2 linked regions of the Flammeovirga agarivorans genome follow. Each later gene encodes a partner of the first gene's protein in a complex. Links are inferred from orthologs where the notes say so. Each region holds a gene or a part of one and is shown on either strand. Other genes may lie near its edges.

The links. Proteins that work in one complex are often made in the same cells at the same time.
Region 2: the proteins of HGP29_RS23440 (region 1) and HGP29_RS00500 are in contact, whole or in part, in a cryo-EM structure (PDB 6KHJ), measured with the Thermosynechococcus vestitus proteins. The link is inferred for Flammeovirga agarivorans from one-to-one orthologs. Residues at the interface, in WP_126985484.1 of Thermosynechococcus vestitus: Gln8, Lys26, Trp29, Leu30, Pro33, Met34, Met37, Leu38, Leu83, Ile84, Phe85, Lys86, Glu87, Asp88, Val89, Leu90, Pro91, Ala92, Thr100, Ala104, Val107, Ile108, Phe111, Leu112, Tyr114, Ile115, Ile125, Ser126, Leu128, Phe133; in WP_126986108.1 of Thermosynechococcus vestitus: Gly6, Tyr7, Glu8, Tyr9, Phe10, Gly12, Phe13, Leu14, Ile16, Cys17, Ser18, Pro21, Ala24, Leu25, Ala27, Ser28, Leu31, Arg32, Pro33, Ser35, Arg40, Leu41, Thr42, Thr43, Tyr44, Glu45, Ile51, Gly53, Ala54, Trp55.

Annotation. Positions count from the first base shown.
Region 1 is NZ_JABAIL010000010.1:103,591-106,914, forward strand. What follows is about bases 404-3,268. They hold HGP29_RS23440 (complex I subunit 1/NuoH family protein), read right to left. Parts: upstream 2,445-3,268; coding sequence 1,362-2,444; downstream 404-1,361. Other genes in these bases: HGP29_RS23430 (hypothetical protein), read right to left, coding at 404-593; HGP29_RS23435 (hypothetical protein), read left to right, coding at 772-1,365; HGP29_RS23445 (DUF5686 and carboxypeptidase-like regulatory domain-containing protein), read left to right, coding at 2,693-3,268. Outside these bases: more of HGP29_RS23430, read right to left, coding at 1-403; more of HGP29_RS23445, read left to right, coding at 3,269-3,324. UniProt on the Escherichia coli protein: NDH-1 shuttles electrons from NADH, via FMN and iron-sulfur (Fe-S) centers, to quinones in the respiratory chain. The immediate electron acceptor for the enzyme in this species is believed to be ubiquinone.
Region 2 is NZ_JABAIL010000001.1:102,252-105,433, forward strand. The notes cover bases 393-3,115. They hold HGP29_RS00500 (NADH-quinone oxidoreductase subunit A), read left to right. Parts: upstream 393-1,381; coding sequence 1,382-1,849; downstream 1,850-3,115. Other genes in these bases: sdaAA (L-serine ammonia-lyase, iron-sulfur-dependent, subunit alpha), read right to left, coding at 393-1,288; HGP29_RS00505 (hypothetical protein), read left to right, coding at 1,857-3,115. Also shown: mazG (nucleoside triphosphate pyrophosphohydrolase), read left to right, coding at 1-19; HGP29_RS00490 (hypothetical protein), read left to right, coding at 154-318; more of sdaAA, read right to left, coding at 386-392; more of HGP29_RS00505, read left to right, coding at 3,116-3,182. UniProt on the Escherichia coli protein: NDH-1 shuttles electrons from NADH, via FMN and iron-sulfur (Fe-S) centers, to quinones in the respiratory chain. The immediate electron acceptor for the enzyme in this species is believed to be ubiquinone.

The DNA.
Region 1 (3,324 bases):
CAAGATACGTGTAATGCTTCAAGAGTTGAACCTGTAATGATCAACGCTGCAACATCGTATTGAGAGTTTGTATTTAAGAATGCTTTTACTTTACCTTCAGAGTCAGAAATTACTTTCAACATTGCATCTTTATCAGATAAAGCTGCTTCAAGTTTTTCACTTACATCTTTACCCATTGCTTGTGAAACACCTAACTTATCTGATAACTGCTTAGCAGTTGTGAAGTAATCAATCGCTTCTTGTGATTTATTAGAAGCTGAAAGGTATGCGATATCAGAAATATAAACACCAAAGTTTAAAGCTGATGCTGCTTCTGATAATGTATATGATTTTACTTTATCTTTTGAGTTCAGTAAAGATGCATCGAATTCAGCACCACTTCTTTCTAATAATACTGGAATAGAAGTTGGGTCTGGAGCATTATTTAAGATGATATTAAAATCTGCAGAAGCCGCTTTTTGTGCTGCGATTTCCTTTTTTGCTTCTTCTTTTTTTGACGAATCAGAAGCACCGCCACATGCCACCATTGTAGTAGCTAAACCACATGCCAACGCGATCTTTCCAACCTGCTTTAATTGAGCACTAAAAGTCATAATCTAATTTTTCGATTAGGTTTCTAAAAAATTTCAGACCAAAAATAATTGTAAATATTATATATCAAAAAAAATAGGAAAGATTTTAGGTAATATTATATAAATATTAGGAAGGCGGGATTAATTCTTACAGAATATTTCAACCTAATAAATTAGAAAATTCTTTACCTTTGAGGTTATGGATAAAGAAAATGAATTAGGATTTTTATCACAGATGTTCGATACACTATACCTCTTCCCTGAAGAATTAGAGGATATAGAAATTCCTGAAGAAGAGTTAGATCAACTAAACACTACAGGAGATGAACAAGAGATAAAGGAGAAGAAAACATCACCTACTCCTGTTGTTGCTACACCTATCAAAAAGGCAATTAAGAAACAATTACCTACTGATTATTATGGTGAAAATAAGCGATATATCACTATTTTCATTGAGCATAGCGGTGTGGATATATTTAGAAGCAAAGAATTTCAACTTCTGTTAAAAATAATTGGTGCACTGCAATTAACACTACAAGAAGTAGCTGTTATCAATGTTTTAGAACAAAAAGACAACCTTCCTAAATTAATAGAAAAGTTGTCTCCTCAATATTATTTATATTTTATCAATAAGAACGAGAGTCCACTATCCAGTGAGTCTGTACCTAAATATGTCCCTACAGAGATTGATGGAAAACCTGCGGTTGCAGCCGACAGTTTAACCAAGCTCCTTTTGGATGTAGAGAAAAAGAGAGACTTATGGATGGCTCTAAAAACCTTATTTGAAATTTAGATCATCAATAAACGCCATACTCCGGTAATAAATACAAGTATTAACCCTGCCGGAGTAAGGTATTTCCAACATAGGGACATCAGCTGATCCACTCTTAACCTTGGGTATGACCAACGAATCCACATTTGTACAAAAACAAGAAAGATGGTTTTACTCATTAACCATACAAACCCCCAAAGATAACCTGACATTTCTCCCGCTACACCAGTAGTCCAATCTGCTAATTTCACGGGGCCTATATTAATAAATGGTGTGTTCCAAGAACCTAAAAACAATACCGTTGCGAACACACAGCCCAGTAACATTACACCATATTCTGCCAACATCATAAAGGCAAAACGCATTCCTGAGTATTCGGTATGATAACCTGCAATAATTTCTGATTCAGCCTCTGGTAAATCAAAAGGTGCTCTATTCGCTTCCGCTAGAGATGAAATATAGAATATCACGAAGGCTACCAATAAGAACGGGCTCCTGAAAATATTCCAATTCAAAAAGCCTCCAAGCCCAGTCACATCAATACCCAAGGCTTTTATTCCAAAAAGATAATTAGTATCTGGAGATAGAATTCCCTGTTGAAGAGAAATTACTTCTGTATTTAAAGTCTGTGCAGTCATTACTACACACAATACAGCTAAGCCTAACGGGACTTCATAAGAAACCATCTGGGCGGCAGAACGCATTGCTCCGTACAATGAGTATTTGTTATTTGAAGACCAACCTGCAGCTATAATTCCTAAAACTTCTAGAGATAAAATTGCAAGAATGTAAAATACACCTACGTTAGAATCTGACCCATAAATACCATTGGTAAAAGGCATTACAGCAAATGCTGAGAATACAGGCATAAAAATTAAGATGGGTGCAACTTTAAATATTGGCTTATCTGCAACTTTCGGAATTACATCCTCTTTCATCATTAGCTTAAGGATATCTGCCAATGTTTGTAATAGACCTTTTGGTCCAACATTTACAGGCCCCATTCTATCTTGCATCCATGCAGATACTTTACGTTCTGCATAAACTCCAACAAGAGCAAATACTAAAATGAAAGGAAGATAAAAAATAAGTGCTAGCATAGTTTCTTTTCAAAAATGAAGCGGCAATTTAATCAATCCTCAACATTATCCCTAAAAGAAAGAGAAAAGTGATAATAAATAGAGGGTTTTAATGAAGATTTAAAAAAGTAAAGACATATTCTTTTGTTCAAACATACTTTTTGATATTTTGCATATATACCTCAACAATTTGAAGGTACATCATTCTATTTCAAGATTCTATTTATCAAATTATCAAACCTCAGTAATTGATTTTACTGATTTTTTTCATGAGATTCAACTTACAAAGCCACTTTTTACTCACTATTCTTCTTGGTTGGTTGTTTTCATTTCAAGTCACTTTTGCTCAAGAGTTTTTCATTAAAGGGCAAGTGATCGATGCAAAAACAAACGATCCTATTCCTTATGCCAGTGTGTTTATTGAAGGAACTACGAATGGTTCTCTCACCGATATCAATGGTCTATTCACAATTAAAGTAAAAGATGTTTCAGCAAACAATACTATAGTTGCAAAATTTACTGGATATGAATTATGTAAAAAGAAAATTGCCAAAGGAGGAAAAGAGAAAAAAATCATAATAAAACTCAAAGAGTCTGCAACTGAATTAGAAGAAGTAGTTATTAAGTCAAGAAAATGGGAAAACCCTGCTTGGGCAATCTTAAGAAATGTACAAAAGTATAAAAATAGAAATGATGTAAGAGACTTAAAGGCTTATCAATATGGTAGTTATACAAAGACTGATATTTGGGTAGGCAATGTCAATGAAAATTTCAAAAAGAAGAAAGTTGTTAAAGACATTCTAGATTCATATAAAACATTTGAACCGATCAAAGATAAAAACGGAAAACCCATTATCCCTATTTTCTCCTCTGAAACCCTTTCTGATGTTTATTATATAAG
Region 2 (3,182 bases), on another replicon or contig:
AGAAAGTAAAAAAAAATAAAAAAAAGCATTCATTTTTTGTCTTAAAATTGATTCCGGTTGTCATATAACCAAACGGATGTCATTTGATACATGAAATGTATCAAATAATAACGGAGGTTAGATTCAATCAATTGTTCGTAAAAAATTCAAGTTATGGTAACTATCAGTTTTAAGAAGAAAAATAACGCATCTCATGCTGTAAAGAAAAACTACGCTGATCAATTCGAAGTTGCTTTAAAAAACTTAGAACTTTTCACTGTAGAAGAAAGAGAAAGAAACAAGCTAGAATTGAGTAAAAAATTTCAAGGATATATTTAGTCTATAAGTATATATATTGAAGGCTGATTTGCATAATGTTTATATGTAAATCAGCCTTTTTTTATGCCTATTCTTCAGAAGAATCTATGATATCAATATCAGAAATCAACACTTTCTTAGAAATACTCTTACCAGTAGGAGTTGCAGCTAAGCCTCCTAATGCAGTTTCTTTATATCGATCTTCCATACTTTGGCCTACTTCTCCCATGGCATCAACGCATTCGTCTACAGGAATAACACCGCTAACATTAGCGATTGCAATCTGAGCGGATGAATTGGCAATAGCAGCAGCGCTCGCATTTCTTACAACACATGGCACTTCTACCAAGCCAGCAACTGGGTCGCAAACTAAACCTAGCATACATTGCGTAGTGATGGCAACAGCATTAAATATCATATCAATATCACCACCTAAACAATAGGTAATAGCACCCGAAGCCATAGCGGCAGCAGTACCTGTTTCTGCTTGACATCCTCCAACAGCTCCTGCAATTCCAGATTTTTTCTCCATTATTAATGCAATACCTGCTGATATTAATAAGGCTTCATGAATCTTTTCATCATCAATTTGATGTATTTCCTGAAGAGTAACCAAGACACCTGGTAGAATACCAGATGCACCAGCAGTTGGGGCAGCAACCACTCTACCCATACAAGAGTTTACCTCTTTTGCGGCAAGGGCTCTTGCTACTAAAAGTTTAAATTCTTCCGATAGAACATTAATCGGAGATTTATATACCTTTTTACCTCCATTTTCAATCATTCCTGATCGTGAAGTCATATCTTCTGAAAGTCCTGTTTTTACAGCATCTTTCATTACAGCAAATGCTTGTGTTAAAGCAGTTTTGATCTCTTCGCTTGTACGTTCCTTTTCTCGGATTTCATATTCCAAAACAGGTTTGTAAAGAGGTGCATTTTTCTTTTCGCAGTAGTCTTTCCACTCCGAAAAAGTTTCAAAAAGTACGGTCATGTTATGATAGTGTCTATATGGTTAGTATTTTTATCGAAATTTACACAAAAGAAACACTTAGAGTTGATTTTTTCTATATTTATGGGTAATCAAATGCTAACAGACTTCGGGAATATACTGTTATTCGTAATTGTGGCAGTAATTTTCTCATTAGGAGGCTTATTTACAGCTTTCTTATTACGACCTAGTCGACCAAATCATGAAAAGTTGACTACATATGAAAGTGGTGAAGACCCTTTAGGTTCTGCATGGGGAAGCTTTAATATCCGATTTTATATTGTAGCTTTGGTATTCTTACTATTTGAGGTTGAGATACTTTTCTTATTTCCATGGGCAACTGTTTTTGGCGATGCTGGAAAAATTGCAGAAACAGGAGGAAAATGGGGATGGTTTGCTTTAGTAGAGATTTTTTTATTTGTAGGAATATTGATTTTAGGTTTAGCTTATGTATGGCGTAAAGGCTATTTAGATTGGGTAAAACCTTCTTCAGTCAAACCAATTCAGGAAAAGAAAGACTTTGATAAATCACCTTACGAAGCTTTTAATAAAAAATACCAATAATCTAATTTTGAAAAAAGAATACATATATACCGTAATTATAGCAGCTATTTTTTCGTTCTGTTACTCTTGTACTCCAGAAGATGAGGTAATATCAACGGATCCAGGGTTTAACTTGGAGTTTTCTGTGGATACAGTATATTTTGATACTCTTTTTACTTCAAAAGAAGATGAAAATATTGATATGACGAGTATCACAAAGCGTTTTATGGTCTACAATAGAACCAATAACGCCGTGAATATCTCAGAAATATCTTTAAGTGATCCTAATAGTATTTATGGGTTGTTGATCAACGGTTTTGCTACTGAAAAAGTGGAAAATACTTTTTTAAGAGGTGGGGATAGTATGCTTATCCTTGCTGAAGCGAATATACCCTATCAGGATCAATCAGAAATATTAGAATACAACGCTGAAGTTAATTTCTTTACCAATGGTAACAGACAGAATGTTACGCTAAATGCATTTTCAGAAGACCCTTTTTATATATCTGGAGGCCCAATTGTGTTTGGTGATGTTGTATGGACAAAAGGAAGACCCTATGTTATTATAGATTCACTGTATATCGAACAAACATCATCTTTAACAGCAGAGGCAGGTACTAGAATTATTTTTGATAACGATGCTAAGTTATTAGTAAGTGGTTCATTGCAATTGCTAGGGACTACTGAAGACTCTGTTAGACTAGAAAGTATTCGTTTAGATAATCAGTATGAAAATGCACCTGGACAATGGGGGGGCATTATCTATGATTCTTTAAGTCATGATAATAAGATCTTTGGAACATTTTTGAGAAATGCCACGTTTGGATTATATATATATCATCCAGATAATGATACTGACGTAGATCTTCATATCGAAAATTCGACAATACAGAATATATCTCAAGTAGGTGTGTCTGTGATTAATGCAGATGTAAAAGTCGTTAACACTATTATAAGTCATACCATTAGCTATGCCTATGCACATGCATCTGGAGGTAATTGTGAGTTTCTTTACAATACTGTAGTAAATTCAAATACTGGTTTTTTCAGAGAAAGACCATCAGTAGCATTTGAAAGTGAAAAAGAAGATATTCAACTTACATTTATAAATAACATCATTTGGGGGTCATTATCTAATGAATTTTTGATCTCTGAGGGTGTAGTAGAAAAAAGTATTACAAATAATATTTTAAAAACAGAAAGCCAAGAAATCTCAACAGAAGATAATTTATTAAATCAAGATCCTTACTTCAGGTATCCTTATTCATATAACTTTCAACTGGCCGACGACAGTCCAGCAAGAGGGTTTGGGGTAGCTATTGAAGGAATAACAACGGATCAAATCGGAAATAAT